3 regions of the Pseudomonas sp. GW821-FHT09C08 genome follow, and region 2 is predicted to be linked to each of the others. Evidence: predicted binding sites of a transcription regulator. Region 2 holds the regulator's gene; each other region holds the start of a gene.

Region 1 (5,199 bases), on a different contig from region 2:
GAGCAGGCTTCTTGTGGCGAGCAGGCTTGTCCTGCGTTGGGCCGCGCAGCGGCCCCAAAACCAGACACTGCGGTTTACCTGATAAACCCTGTGGGTGCCAATGGGGCTGCTGCGCAGCCCAACGCAGGGCAAGCCTGCTCACCACAACACAGCAACCCGATGGCCACAGTAGGGTAAGCAGGCCGTGGTGAGGCGGCTCCACGTGGAGGAACAAGCTTCTTGTATTGAATAGGCTTCTTGTGGGGAACAAGCCTTTCGTGGTGAGCAGGCTTCTTGTGGCGAGCAGGCTTGCCCTGCGTTGGGCTGCGCAGCGGCCCCAAAACCAGACACCGCGGTTTACCTGATAAACCCTGTGGGTGCCAATGGGGCTGCTACGCAGCCCAACGCAGGGCAAGCCTGCTCACCACAACAGCGCAGCCACATTGCTACATCAGGGCAAACCGGCTTGCCACATCAGGGCAAGCAGGTCGCCACATCAGAGCAAGCAGGGCGCCACAACCGCACCGTCAGTCGTTGAAGTCTTCCCAACCGCCCATCTGCTTCCAGCGGTTGACGATGCCGCAGAACAGCTCGGCCGTCTTCTCGGTGTCGTAGCGCGCCGAGTGGGCTTCGCGTCCGTCAAAGTCGATACCGGCTGCCTGGCAGGCTTTCGCCAGTACGGTCTGGCCATACGCCAGGCCTGCGAGGGTGGCGGTGTCGAAGCTGGAGAAGGGGTGGAACGGGTTACGCTTCATATCGAGGCGCGCCACGGCAGCATTCAGGAAACCCAGGTCGAAGCTGCTGTTGTGGCCTACCAGGATTGCGCGTTTGCAGCCATTAGCCTTCAACGCCTTGCGCACGCCGCGGAAAATATCGGTCAGCGCCGCTTCTTCACTCACCGCCATGCGCAGTGGGTGATCGAGCTTGATCCCGGTGAATTCCAGGGCTGCTGCTTCGATATTGGCGCCTTCGAACGGCTCGACGCGAAAGAAGTGGGTGTGCTCCGGGAACACAAAACCCTGTTCATCCATGCCGATGGTGGTGGCGGCGATTTCCAGCAAGGCGTCGGTGGCGCAATTGAAACCGCCGGTCTCTACGTCGATGACAACCGGCAGATAGCCGCGAAACCGCTCGGCCATCGGGTGACGGGAGCCGCCACCACTGTGCTCGTGTTCGTCATCGTAATGGTCTTCACTCACTTGCTTTCCTCCAGCAGGCGCCAGCGCAGTGTTTCACCGGCGCGCAGCGGGATAACAGTCAGCTCGCCAAACGGCAGGCTGGCAGGGGCGGTCCAGTCTTCACGGACCAGGGTAATGCGGTCGGTGTTCGCCGGCAGGCCGTAGAAACGTGGGCCGTTGAGGCTGGCGAAACCTTCGAGCTTGTCCAGGGCGTTGCGTTGTTCAAACGCTTCGGCATACAACTCGATGGCGGCATACGCGGTGTAGCAGCCGGCACAGCCACACGCGGCTTCCTTGGCGTGTTGGGCATGGGGCGCGGAGTCGGTGCCGAGGAAGAACTTCGGATTACCGCTGGTCGCGGCATCCAGCAGGGCGACCTGATGGGTGTTGCGCTTGAGAATCGGCAGGCAATAGAAATGCGGCCGAATCCCACCCACCAGCATGTGGTTGCGGTTGTAGAGCAGGTGGTGCGCAGTGATGGTCGCGCCCACGTTGGCCGAAGCCTCGGTGACGAACTGCACCGCATCGGCCGTGGTGATGTGTTCGAACACCACCTTCAGGGTCGGGAACAGCTCGACCACGCGGCGCATGTGCTCGTCGATGAAGATCTTCTCGCGATCGAACACGTCGACATCACCACGGGTCACTTCGCCGTGGATCAGCAGCGGCATGCCGACATCCGCCATGGCTTCGATGGCCGGCAGGATCTTGTCGATACTGGTCACGCCGGAATCGGAGTTGGTGGTCGCGCCCGCCGGATACAGCTTGGCGGCGTGCACGAAACCGCTGGCCTTGGCCTGGCGAATCTCTTCAGGCTGGGTGCGGTCGGTGAGGTAGAGCACCATCAACGGTTCAAAGCGGCTGCCGGCCGGCCGCGCAGCGAGGATACGCTGGCGATAGGCGTCGGCTTCAGCGGCGTTGCGCACCGGAGGTACCAGGTTGGGCATGATGATGGCGCGGCCAAACGTGCGCGCTACATCGGCCACGGTTTGAGGCAACGCAGCACCATCGCGAAGATGAATATGCCAGTCGTCGGGACGCAGCAGGGTCAGGCGGTCGGACATTGGGGATTCCAGGCGGGTCAATCTGGTGGGAATGCTACCGGAAAAGACTCTTGCAGGCACTCGCTATCAAGTTTTGCCGGATGCAACCGATAGCCCTAGGTATGCCTTAACGATGTATGACGCTTTGAAGTGTTGTAGAAACCAGTGGAGCCTCCCGTGCGCCAGCATTATCTAGCCCTGCTCAGTGTGTTCGCCAGCCTGCCTGCGATGGCCCTCACGTTCCAGACACGTCTGGAGAATATTGAGTGGAAGGTGGAAGGCGATCAGTTCGAGTGCCGCCTGACCCAGCCAATCACTGATTTCGGCTCGGGTGAGTTCGTGCGCCGGGCCGGCGAGCAGGCAACATTTCGTCTGAAAGCCTACAGCGGCGCGCTGGGCGCGGGCTCGGCCACGTTGTTGGCGGCGGCTGCCCCTTGGCAACCGGGCCGGGGCGATATCAACCTTGGCGCGGTGCGGGCAGGCAGTGGCGATGTACTCTTCAACAGCTCTCAGGCCCAGGCCGGGCGCTTGTTCACCGGTTTGCTGGAAGGACGCAGCCCGACCGTGCGGCATTACGGGCGCGAAGGCGGCTATTCGGAAATTCGCCTGTTGCCGGTGAAATTCAACAAGGCCTACAACGACTATCAATTGTGTACCACCAAGTTGCTGCCGATGAATTACGATCAGGTCAAGCAGACCGAGGTCGGTTTCCCCGGTGGCGGCATCGAACTGGATGCGGCCGCGAAGAAAAAACTGTCGGTGATTCTTGCGTTCATGAAGGCGGATCCCACCGTCAACCATATCGAGTTGAACGGGCATTCGGACAACAGTGGCAATCGCCTCACCAACCGCGATGTCTCGCGCCGCCGCGCGTTGGCGGTGATGGATTACTTCAAGGCCAATGGTATCCAGGAGTCGCAAATCACCATGCGTTTCCACGGTGAAAGCTATCCCTTGGCACCCAACACCAATGCGGCCAACCGGGCGCGCAACCGCCGCGTGAATATTCAGCTGGAGCGCGTGGCCGCTCCCGAGAAACCGGCGCCCCAGGCTACTGCGCCGAGCAACCCGGCACACACGTCATAAGCCCGTCCCTGTGATGCGACCATCGGTCGCTCACTCGACATAATCTGTCGCTTTATCTTCATTTGCTGTCGCGCCTCTGTAAATTCACGGTTTTGGTCGGTAGAATCGACGGCTTTCCGTACAACCCCGTGGAGTGATGGCATGGCCGACGTAAACAAGGTCGTTCTCGCGTATTCCGGCGGCCTGGACACTTCGGTGATCCTCAAGTGGCTGCAGGATACTTATAACTGTGAAGTGGTGACCTTCACCGCTGACCTGGGTCAGGGCGAAGAGGTCGAACCTGCACGTGCCAAGGCGCAAGCCATGGGCGTGAAAGAGATCTACATTGACGACCTGCGCGAAGAATTCGTCCGCGATTTCGTCTTCCCGATGTTTCGCGCCAACACCGTCTACGAAGGCGAGTACCTGCTGGGTACTTCCATCGCACGTCCGCTGATCGCCAAGCGCCTGATTGAAATCGCCAACGAAACCGGCGCCGACGCCATTTCCCATGGTGCTACCGGCAAGGGCAACGACCAGGTGCGTTTCGAATTGGGCGCCTACGCCCTCAAGCCAGGCGTCAAAGTGATTGCCCCTTGGCGTGAGTGGGACCTGCTGTCGCGTGAAAAGCTGATGGATTACGCTGAAAAGCATGCGATCCCGATCGAGCGTCACGGCAAGAAGAAGTCCCCGTACTCGATGGATGCCAACCTGCTGCACATCTCCTATGAAGGCGGCGTGCTGGAAGACACCTGGACCGAGCACGAAGAAGACATGTGGCGTTGGACCGTCTCCCCGGAGAACGCACCTGACAAGCCGCAATACCTGGAACTGACCTACCGCAACGGCGACATCGTCGCACTGGACGGCGTCGAAATGACCCCGGCCACCGTGCTGGCGACCTTGAACCGTATCGGTGGTGAACACGGTATCGGCCGTCTCGACATCGTCGAGAACCGCTACGTGGGCATGAAGTCCCGTGGCTGCTACGAAACCCCAGGCGGCACCATCATGCTGCGCGCCCACCGCGCCATTGAGTCGATCACCCTGGACCGCGAAGTGGCTCACCTCAAAGACGAGCTGATGCCCAAGTACGCCAGCCTGATCTACACCGGCTACTGGTGGAGCCCAGAGCGTCTGATGCTGCAGCAGATGATCGACGCTTCCCAGGCCCACGTGAATGGTGTGGTGCGCCTGAAGCTGTACAAGGGCAACGTGATCGTCACCGGGCGCAAGTCCGATGAGTCGCTGTTCGATGCCAATATCGCCACCTTCGAAGAAGATGGCGGCGCCTACAACCAGGCGGACGCTGCGGGCTTCATCAAGTTGAACGCACTGCGCATGCGCATTGCGGCCAACAAGGGTCGCAAGTTGTTCTGAGTGTCAGACGCGTTGTGAGAATGGCCCCTTTATCAAGGGGCCATTTTTTTTGCCTGTCGATTAAGCAACACAGTCTCATGTTTATAAATGTTTAAAGTTGCCGAGCTGATAAGGGTTAAAAGTTTCAATCCTGAACATTTATTGTCGATTCTTGGAGGGGGCCGAATTATTTACATCTGACTAGGAACTATGTCTTACAGAAAATTCACACATGTAAGTGTGTTTTGACTAAGCGTTTATGAAAGTTCTGTAGGAGATTTTGAGTGTAAATGGATATGTCAAATGGAACTGAGGGCGTCGGCCGCTTTTCGCCGGCCCGCTTATGCCTACGCCCCAAGCAAGGGATGTTTCCTGAAGGTTGCGTGCGCCGCGTTTACCCCAACCCCCTTATTGGTTGGATATTTCATTCAAAATATGTGCGACCCAGGAAAGGTCTGAAAGCCTACATAAATCTCGACACATCCGAGTTGGCGTTTTTTTGTAGGTTAATTCCGAAGTGGTTGTGGGTTGGGTCTCTGGTTACTCTAACTTGGGGGTGAATGCTATGCCAACTA
Region 2 (5,199 bases):
CGTCGGCCGCGAACTGGCCTTTGCCGTGCAACTGGTCGAGCAGGGATTCAAATTCTGCGTCGGTAATGTCTTCGCTGGTCGGCGCTTGTGGCGCGGCGGCTGCAGGCGCTTCAGCCTCGGCTTTCACCGCATTGAGGGAGTTGAGCAACTGCTCGAACTCGCTGTCCGTCACGTCCGCTTCAGGCTCTGCCACAGGCGCAGGCTCAGCTTGCGCCACGGGCGCTGCCGAGGTGTCGGCCGGCTCTGCCAGGCGCGCCAGGGCGGCGAGCAGTTCCGGGGTGGCCGCAGTGATCGGGGCACGTTCGCGGACTTCGCTGAACATGCCGTTGACCGCATCCAGTGCTTCGAGAATCACGTCCATCAATTCCGAGTCAACGTGACGCTCACCCTTGCGCAGGATGTCGAACACGTTCTCGGCGATGTGGCAGCACTCCACCAGCTCATGGAGCTGGAGGAAGCCGGCGCCCCCTTTTACAGTGTGAAAACCGCGAAAAATTGCATTGAGCAGGTTCGCATCATCCGGACGGCTTTCCAGCTCGACCAGTTGCTCGGACAGTTGCTCTAAAATTTCGCCGGCCTCTACAAGGAAATCCTGAAGGATTTCTTCATCGGCGCCGAAGCTCATGTGGGTGCTCCTTAGAAGCCTAAACTGGATAACAGGTCATCTACGTCATCCTGACCTGACACAACGTCTTCACGTTTATCGGCATGAATCTGCGGACCTTCACCCTTGGCGAGATGTTTTTGTGGATCTTTTTCCGAGAGGATCGCTTCACGGTCATGTTCGATGCCGGCAAAACGGTCTACCTGGCCGGCCATGAGCACCAGTTTGAGCAGGTTGCTTTCCACTTCGGTGACCAACTGAGTCACACGCTTGATCACCTGGCCGGTGAGGTCCTGGTAATCCTGGGCCAGCAGAATGTCATTGAGGTTGCTGGAAACCGTGCGGTTTTCCTGCTCGCTGCGTGACAAGAATCCGTCGACCCGACGCGCCAGTTCCCGAAATTCCTCAGCCCCCACCTCGCGGCGCATGAAGCGGCCCCAATCGTGGCTCAGGGCCTGGGCTTCGGTGGCCATGCCATTGACCAGGGGCGTGGCGTTTTCCACCAGGTCCATGGTGCGGTTGGCCGCCGCTTCAGTCAGCCTGACCACATAGGACAGGCGTTCGGTCGCGTCGGTGATTTGCGAAATTTCTTCGGCCTGGGGCATGTGCGGGTCAATCTGGAAATTGACAATCGCACTGTGCAGCTCGCGTGTGAGCTTGCCCACTTCCTGATACAGGCCGCGGTCACGGGTCTGGTTGAGCTCATGGATTAACTGCACCGCGTCGCCGAACTGGCCTTTTTCAAGGCTGTCAACCAACTGGTGAGCATGCTTTTTCAGGGTCGACTCAAAGTCTCCCTGTGACGTTTCTTTATGCTCCATAGCTCCCCCGCGATGGCATTAGCCGTGGATGCGTTCGAAGATTTTTTCGATCTTCTCTTTCAAGGCCAATGCAGTGAATGGCTTGACCACATAACCGTTGACCCCGGCTTGGGCGGCTTCGATGATCTGTTCACGCTTGGCTTCGGCGGTCACCATCAGCACGGGAAGGCTGCGCAGTTTTTCGTCGGCGCGCACATGGCGCAGCAAGTCGATACCGGTCATGCCCGGCATGTTCCAGTCCGTTACCAGAAAGTCGATGCTCCCGCTGTTGAGGATCGGAATCGCCGTAATGCCGTCATCCGCCTCGACCGTGTTAGTGAACCCAAGGTCACGCAACAGGTTTTTTATGATCCGCCGCATCGTTGAGAAGTCATCAACGATGAGGATTTTCATGTTCTTGTCCAATTCGACCTCCAAGCAGTCTTAAACGCGCCCAGCACCTGGACGCGCCATTTCAATCAACAGGCATTACACAAAAAGGACTGCAGGGGGCACCACGGGCCGATCCCGCGAGGGTCAATCACCCTCGCGGTGTGGTTTGCAGTGCTCCCCAACACTGCCTGTCAGCGCGCTCGCCACTCTCCCAAACGCCCCCGCAAGCGGGCTGCGCACTGGCTGTGCAACTGGCTGACCCGCGATTCGCTGACTCCCAGGACCTCACCGATTTCCTTGAGGTTCAGCTCTTCGTCGTAGTACAGCGCCAACACCAGTCGCTCACGCTCCGGCAAATTGGCAATCGCGTCCGCCAACGCCCCCTGGAAGCGTTCATCCTCCAGGTCGCGCGACGGCTCCAGATGAGCACTCGCGCCGTCCTCGTGCAGCCCTTCGTGTTCGCCGTCCTGCAACAGGTCGTCGAAACTGAACAGGCGGCTGCCCAAGGTATCGTTCAAAATCCCGTAGTAATCGTCGAGACTCAATTGGAGTTCGGCCGCAACTTCGTGATCTTTAGCGTCGCGACCGGTTTTTGCTTCAATTGCGCGAATTGCGTCACTGACCATGCGCGTATTGCGATGCACCGAACGCGGCGCCCAGTCACCTTTACGCACTTCATCGAGCATCGCGCCACGGATGCGGATACCCGCATACGTCTCGAAACTCGCGCCCTTGCTCGCGTCGTATTTGGTCGACACTTCGAGCAGGCCGATCATGCCCGCCTGGATCAGGTCTTCGACCTGGACGCTGGCGGGCAGGCGTGCCAGCAAGTGATAAGCGATGCGCTTGACCAGCGGCGCATAGCGCTCGATCAATTCACCCTGGCTGTCACGTGCCGATTTCTTGTAAAGGTTGTAGCCGCTGGATGTCATAGCACCGGTCCTGCGCTCGTCTGATGCACCAATCGCTCGACGAAAAACTCCAGATGCCCCCGAGGGTTGGCAGGCAACGGCCAGGTATCGACCTTCTGGGCAATAGCCTTGAACGCCAAGGCGCATTTGGAACGAGGGAACGCTTCGTAGACTGCACGCTGCTTTTGCACAGCCTTGCGTACACACTCGTCGTAGGGAACTGCGCCGACGTATTGTAAGGCGACATCGAGGAAGCGATCCGTGACCTTGGTCAACTTGGCGAACAGATTGCGCCCTTCCTGTGGACTCTGGGCCATGTTGGCCAGCACGCGGAAGCGGTTCATGCCGTAGTCACGGTTAAGCAATTTGATCAGGGCATAGGCGTCGGTGATCGAGGTGGGTTCATCGCAGACCACCAACAGGACTTCCTGCGCAGCGCGCACGAAGCTGACCACGGACTCGCCGATCCCGGCGGCGGTGTCGATCACCAGCACGTCGAGGTTGTCGCCGATATCGCTGAACGCCTGGATCAGGCCGGCATGCTGCGCCGGGCTCAGGTGCACCATGCTCTGGGTGCCGGAGGCGGCCGGCACGATGCGGATACCGCCAGGGCCCTGCAGCAGCACGTCGCGCAGCTCGCAGCGCCCTTCGATCACATCGGCAAGCGTGTGTTTGGGCGTCAGCCCCAGCAGAACGTCGACGTTCGCCAGCCCCAGGTCAGCATCCAGCAGCATGACGCGACGGCCAAGCTCTGCCAGGGCCAGGGACAAATTCACTGACACGTTAGTTTTCCCGACGCCACCTTTGCCGCCGGTCACCGCGATCACCTGTACGGGATGCATGCTGCCCATTTTATTTCTTTACCTTGTCTTGCTTAGACGCAGGCTACATGGCTTGGCCGCGTGAATCGCTTGCAGACCATCGATGTAGGTACATTTCACGGTGTTCATCCTGCCCTCAACCCACCCGCTTTGCCGGGCTGTGATAGAGGTCGGCGAACATATCGGCCATCGCTTCCTCGCTAGGCTCTTCTTGCATTTGCACGCTGACTGCACGGCTGACCAACTGATGACGGCGCGGCAGATGCAGATCATCCGGAATCCGCGGGCCGTCGGTCAGGTAGGCGACCGGCAACTCATGACTGATGGCCAGGCTCAACACCTCGCCCAGGCTCGCGGTTTCGTCGAGCTTGGTGAGGATGCAGCCGGCCAGGCCGCAGCGTTTGTAGCTATGGTACGCAGCGGTAAGAACCTGTTTCTGGCTGGTGGTTGCAAGCACCAGGTAATTTTTCGACTTGATGCCGCGCCCGGCCAGGCTTTCCAGCTGCATGCGCAACGCAGGGTCGCTGGCTTGCAGGCCGGCGGTATCGATCAACACCACGCGCTTGCGCAGCAGCGGGTCGAGGGCGTTGGCCAGGGATTGGCCCGGGTCGACATGGGTCACCGACACATTGAGGATCCGACCCAAGGTCTTGAGCTGCTCCTGGGCACCGATACGGTAGCTGTCCATGCTCACCAGCGCGATATTCTGCGCGCCGTACTTGAGCACGTAACGGGCGGCCAGCTTGGCCAGGGTGGTGGTCTTGCCCATGCCGGCAGGGCCGACCATGGCGATCACACCGCCCTCTTCCAGCGGCTCGATTTCCGGCGTGACGATCATCCGCGCCAAGTGGGCCAGCAACATGCGCCAGGCCTGGCGAGGTTCTTCGATTTCAGTGGTCAGGGCCAGCAGGTCGCGCGACAACGGGCCGGACAGGCCGATGCGTTGCAGACGACGCCACAGGTTGGCCTGTTGCGGCTTGCTGCCTTGCAGCTGGTTCCAGGCGAGAGAGCCGAGTTGCACTTCCAGCAGCTCGCGCAGGCCATTGAGTTCAAAGCGCATCGAGTCGAACACGCGCTGGTCGACTGCGGCGGCCGGGGCCGGCGCTGCAGGACGCGGGGGTTCAACGAAGGTCGGCTCGACCAGCGGCTCGGCAGCGGTCAGCGGCAGGCCGGCGAACAACTGGCGGTTGGTGGTGGCGTCGCTGTCGCCACGCATGCTCAGTTCGGCCTGGGCCGAGACAATGCGCGAGGCCGTCTTGCGCAGCTCGTCTTCGAGTTCCATGTTCGGGACGCGCGGGGCCAGGGCCTGGGGAGTGTAATCCAGGGCAGCCGTCAGCTCGACACCGCCGGCAATACGACGGTTACCGATAATCGCGGCGTCGGCGCCCAGCTCATCACGAACCAGTTTCATGGCCTGACGCATATCGGCGGCGAAAAAACGCTTAACTTGCATAACCCACTACCCTCAGCCGTTGGGCCCTACTGTCGCGACGATAGTCACTTGCTTGTTGTCAGGAATTTCCTGATAAGCCAAAACGTGCAAATTCGGTACTGCCAGGCGCCCAAACCGCGACAACATCGCCCGGACGGGGCCGGCCACCAGCAGGATCACCGGTTGGCCCTGCATTTCCTGGCGCTGCGCGGCATCGATCAACGAACGCTGCAGCTTC
Region 3 (5,199 bases), on a different contig from region 2:
GCCGACTCCTGGGTACGGTGAGCCAGGTTGCGGACCTCATCGGCGACCACCGCAAAACCACGCCCGGCCTCGCCAGCACGTGCCGCTTCGATGGCGGCGTTGAGCGCGAGCAAGTTGGTTTGCTGGGAGATGCCTTTGATCACATCAAGGATGTGGCCAATATTGTCGGTGCTGGCATTCAGGGTTTCGATCTGCGTGCAGGACAGGCTGATCTTCTGCGACAGCGCAGACATCGCCAGGATGGTCTGCTCCACCACTTTGCGGCCATCGTCGGCCTGCTCACTGGCACCGCTGGCATGCTGGGAAGCGTCGGCGGCGTTACGTGCGATTTCCTGAGTGGCCGCCCCCAGCTCATTGATTGCGGCGGCCACGCTATTGGTGCGGGCGCTTTGTTCGTCGGAGCCGACGATCGAGGCGTTCGAAGACGCCATCACGCGCTGCGACAAGTCATGCACCTGGCGAGTGGCCGAAGACACTTCGGAAATCGAGGCGTGAATGCGCTCCACGAACTGATTGAACGCACTGCCGACTTCGCCGAACTCATCCTTGCTGGTGACAGCCAGGCGGCGGGTCAAATCGCCCTCGCCCTGGGCAATGTCCTGCATGGCCACACCCATGGTAGTCAGAGGGCGCAGCAGTACCTGGATCAGCAAGCTCAGCAGCACAGCAATGACGACCACGGCGATCAGCATGGCGATCAGTGCGGAAGTACGGAATTTACCCAGCGGTGCGTAGGCTTTGTCTTTATCGATCGACAGGCCGATGTACCAATCTGCACCCGGCAACCCGCTGATAGGGGTGAATGACAAGATCCGGTCCTGACCATTGAGGACCACATCCTGGCTGACTTTCTCGATACGGACGTGGGTGCCTGGGTAGATGTCCTTGAGGTTTTTCATCACCTGGTCCTGATCCGGACTGACGATGACCTGGCCGTCACCACTGACCAGAAACGCGTGGCCAATACCGCCGAAATCCACCGAGTTGATGATCTTCACCAAGGTCTGCAGGCTCAGGTCGCCACCGACCACACCGAGCAATTCGCCGTTCTTTTTCACCGGCATGGCGATGGTTACGATCTGCCCACCCACTGCGGCCATGTACGGCGGCGTGAGCATGGGCTTATCGGCGGCCACAGCTTGCTTGTACCAGGGGCGCTGGCGAGGGTCATAGCCGTCGGGCATCTTCGCGTCAGGACGTTGGGTAAACACACCGTTGGTTTGCCCGACATAGGTGAACTGGAAGTTGGAGGTGAAGGCCGCCTGATCGACCAATCCTGGGAGGTCGGCACCACTGCCCTGATGGGCAATGTTTTGCGTCAGGCTTTCGAGCACCAGTATTCGACCACTGAGCCAGTTCTGCACACTGCTGGCAGTGAGTTCACCGGATTGCTGGATAGACGATTCCAGGTTCTGCTTGATGGTGCTGCGTTGCAGGTAGTCGTTGTAGAGGGTGAATAACGCGAAGGCCAGAACCACGACGCCTGACGCGGCCAACAGAATTTTATGACTGAATTTGAGATTCATTTCATCGACTTCTTTTGCCAAAGGGGGGTGAGCGTGCCGAGTGGAACATTCCATGTACGGTATAGGCAGCTTCTGGGGCTGCTCTATTTCGGTGCACGCATGGCTCGTCAGGCTTTCGGCCAGGCCCAGGCAAAACTTAGGAAATTGTGAGAAGGATCCTTATTTTGCGTAGGAAACCGACAAGTGGTTGTCATACAAGGATCAGAGTTGCAAATTTTTTCAGCCTCCCAAACAATGCGACTAATTATCATTTGTAACGTTTGGCCAGGTCAGTTTGAATGCCGTCTTCTGAGTACCTCGCGTGTGAAAATGTCGTGCACACGCTTTACAGCACCCATCACCACTGGCTGAAGACCTGGCTGCGCGAGCGCCTGGGGAATGCTGCGGATGCTGCAGACCTGGCTCAAGACACCTTTGTGCGGCTGCTGCAGAAAACCGAACGGTTTGAACTCAGGGCACCTCGGGCTTTCCTGCGCACCATCGCACGCGGCTTAGTGATTGATCACTGGCGTCGCGAGGAGATCGAACGGGCCTACCTTGAGTCCATCGCCCATTTGCCGGAAGCATTGGCCCCGAGTGCCGAAGCGCGGGCATTGGTGCTGGAGTTGTTGGAAGAGGTCGCCCGGCTTCTTGAAGGACTGAAGCCAAAGGTGCGTAAGGCTTTTCTATTGGCTCAGTGCGATGGATTGACTTACAAGCAAATCGCGCAACAGATGGACGTGTCGCTGCGCTCGGTCGAGCGATACGTCGCCGAAGCGCTCTACCACTGTTACGTGCTGCGGTATGAATCATGACGCCGATGGATAACGTCGCGCGTTCCGGGCCGGATCCCCAGGTGGTCAAACAAGCTATCAGCTGGGCACTGCGCCTGCGTAACAACCGCGCCAATGTGCGCCTGCGCGCGCAATGTGAGCATTGGCGCGCCGCTCACCTCGACCACGAACTGGCCTGGCAACGGGTGCAGGCGCTGCAACAGGAATTGAGCAGCCAACTCACGGCGATTCCCGGAGCGCATAGGGCACTTGAGAGCAGTGCACAGGGGCTGGGACGACGGCAGGCGCTGAAGCTGTTGTCGGGTGTCGTGCTGCTCGGATCCGCGGCCTGGATCAGTCGCGACCTCACCGGCTGGCAGCGCTGGACCTCCGACCTCGCTACGGCCACCGGCGAACGGCGCAGCATCCAGTTGCCGGATGGCACCCGCCTGCAACTCAATACTGACAGTGCAGTGGACCTGGACTTCAACCCGCAGCAACGCCTGATCACCCTGCTGCGCGGCGAAATCCTGGTGACCTGCGGCGCGGCCGCATCCACGCCGTTGCTGGTGAAAACCCGCCACGGCTTGCTCGAAGGCATCGATGGCCGGTTCGCCGTACGCCAAGACAGCGAATGCACGCGGCTGAGTGTGGTCAGCGGCAATGTCGCCATTCATTCCCCGCACCAGGCAGATGGCCTGTCAACGCAGGTTCACGCGGGCGAAAACTACCTCGTGAGCCCGACCCAGGCCACCCTTGTCCCCCCCCTGGATATGGACATCAGCGCCTGGGCTGATGGGCTGATCGTGACGCGTGCCATGCGCCTGGCTGATTTCCTAGCGGAAGTAGGACGTTATCGTCATGGCTATCTGGGTTGCTCGGCAGATGTCGCCGACCTGCGGCTATCGGGGGTTTTCCGCCTGGAAGACACCGACAAGTTGCTGGCGATCTTGCCGCAGACCCTGCCCGTCCAGGTGCGCTATCGCACACGTTGGTGGGTAAGCCTTGAGCGGTCTGTCTGATCTGCTGACTTTTTTGGCGGCTTTTTCCCGTGAGACCGGCTTAGACAGTAAGCCTTCAATCTGCCCTCACCGGCCTCTACGGACCTTGATCATGACTGTGCGTTTTCCCCGCAACTCTTCCAACTCTTCCTACCCGTTATTGAGGAAAGCCGTACGCGCGGCAATGCTGTCGACAGCGATGGGCATCAGCGTGGTATCGACCAGCAGCATGGCCGCAGAGGCAGCTGCCGTACAGGTCAGTCAACACTATGAGATTCCCGCAGGGCCGCTGAGCGACGCGCTCAATCAGTTCGCCCGGCAGGCAGGCATCACTCTTTCCGCCACGCCTGCGCAAACTCAGGGCCGACAATCGACCGGACTGCAGGGCGAGTACTCCGCCGAACAGGGCCTGAATCATTTGCTCAACGGCTCCGGCTTGCAGGCTATTTCCGAAGACGGTGTCAGTTTCGTGCTGCAGGCGACGCCGCAAAGTACTGCGCTCACGTTACCGACCACTGATATCAAGGGATTTGCCTTGGGTAACGCACTGGGAAGCATGGAAGGCTACAACGCGACTCACAGCCAGATCGCGACCAAGACCAGCACCGCGTTGCTGGAAACCTCGCAAACGGTTTCGGTCGTCACGCGCGAGCAGATGGACGACCAGGGCTCACAGACGGTTGCGCAAGCCATGCGTTACACCCCTGGCGTGTTGACCAACCCATACGGCGCCACTCATCGATATGACTATGTGGCAATGCGCGGCTTCAACGATGGTTCTGTGGATAACATTTACCTTGATGGGCTGAAGTCCATGGGGGACAGCGGTACGTACAGCACGATGCAGGTGGATCCGTACTTTCTGGAACGCGTGGACATTCTCAAGGGCCCCTCTTCAGTGCTGTATGGACGCAGTTCGCCCGGCGGCCTGGTGGCGCTGACCAGCAAGAAGCCATTGTTCGAGCCTTATCACCAGGTGCAGGCAACCGTGGGCAGCAACGGACAGCGCGGCATGGGCTTTGACTTCAGTGGGCCTGTGGATGATGACAAGCGCATTGCCTATCGACTCACGGGGCTAACGGATAAGTCCGACACACAGTTTGATCACGCCAAGGAAAAGCGCTTCGCATTGGCGCCGACGCTGAGCATCGATTTTACCGATGACACTTCGCTGACACTGCAAGCGTATCTGCAGCACGATCCCGACGGCGGCTACCACGGCGGGATGCCGGCAGATGGGGCATTGCATCAGCGCAATGGTCAGCGGATCTCCAGCCACTTCTTTGAGGGTGAGCCGGGGGTCGATGGTTATAAGCGCGATCAGCAGTCGTTTGGCTATCAGTTTGAGCATCGCTTCAATGATGTCTTCACCGCGCGCCAGAACTTTCGTTACCTGGACTCCAAGGTGAAGTTGGATCAGGTATACGCCTACGGCTGGACCACACCGACCAGCAATGAACTGAATCGCTACTACTCGGGCGGCGATGAGAAGCTGCATGCGTTCATCATCGATAACATGCTGCAAGCCGAATTCTTTACGGGGGCCACCCAGCACACCGTGCTGATGGGCGCAGATTATCAACGACGTAAAACGGTGGTGGACTGGACGAGCGGGTCACTGCAACCGATCAATGCGTTCAACCCGGTCTATGGCAACTCGGCTATCAGCTACTACAGCCCGACCAGTTATCTGCGACGCCTGGAACAGACTGGCGTTTATTTGCAGGACCTGATCGAAATGGATAAGTGGCGTTTTTCCCTGGGAATGCGCCAGGACTGGGTAGAGACGTCCGATGAAAATCGTATCGCTGAGGCGGGGCGACCACTCGGCACTGAGATCAGTGACAAGCGAACCAAGCTCACCGGCCGCGCGGGCGCGTTGTACTTGTTTGATAGCGGCCTGGCGCCGTATGTCAGCTA

The links. Region 2 encodes FliA, which starts transcription of late flagellar genes. Its sites were predicted from a motif close to CTAAAGTTTNNNNNNNNNNNGCCGNTAA; they were not measured.
Region 1: the regulator FliA is predicted to act here: its motif matches at 2,287-2,314, upstream of AC07OJ_RS07540 (flagellar protein MotY).
Region 3: the regulator FliA is predicted to act here: its motif matches at 1,639-1,666, upstream of AC07OJ_RS20785 (methyl-accepting chemotaxis protein).

The regions. Positions count from the first base shown of each region.
Region 1 is NZ_JBWKPG010000002.1:206,815-212,013, forward strand. It holds gene rnt (ribonuclease T) at 507-1,178, opposite strand; gene pyrC (dihydroorotase) at 1,175-2,221, opposite strand; gene AC07OJ_RS07540 (flagellar protein MotY) at 2,378-3,286, shown strand; gene AC07OJ_RS07545 (argininosuccinate synthase) at 3,428-4,645, shown strand.
Region 2 is NZ_JBWKPG010000004.1:491,077-496,275, reverse strand. It holds gene AC07OJ_RS16945 (chemotaxis protein CheW) at 1-625, opposite strand, end outside; gene AC07OJ_RS16940 (protein phosphatase CheZ) at 637-1,425, opposite strand; gene AC07OJ_RS16935 (chemotaxis response regulator CheY) at 1,444-1,818, opposite strand; gene fliA (RNA polymerase sigma factor FliA) at 1,989-2,729, opposite strand; gene fleN (flagellar synthesis regulator FleN) at 2,726-3,559, opposite strand; gene flhF (flagellar biosynthesis GTPase FlhF) at 3,666-4,982, opposite strand; gene flhA (flagellar biosynthesis protein FlhA) at 4,995-5,199, opposite strand, start outside.
Region 3 is NZ_JBWKPG010000005.1:638,077-643,275, forward strand. It holds gene AC07OJ_RS20785 (methyl-accepting chemotaxis protein) at 1-1,526, opposite strand, end outside; gene AC07OJ_RS20790 (sigma-70 family RNA polymerase sigma factor) at 1,805-2,320, shown strand; gene AC07OJ_RS20795 (FecR domain-containing protein) at 2,317-3,300, shown strand; gene AC07OJ_RS20800 (TonB-dependent siderophore receptor) at 3,392-5,199, shown strand, end outside.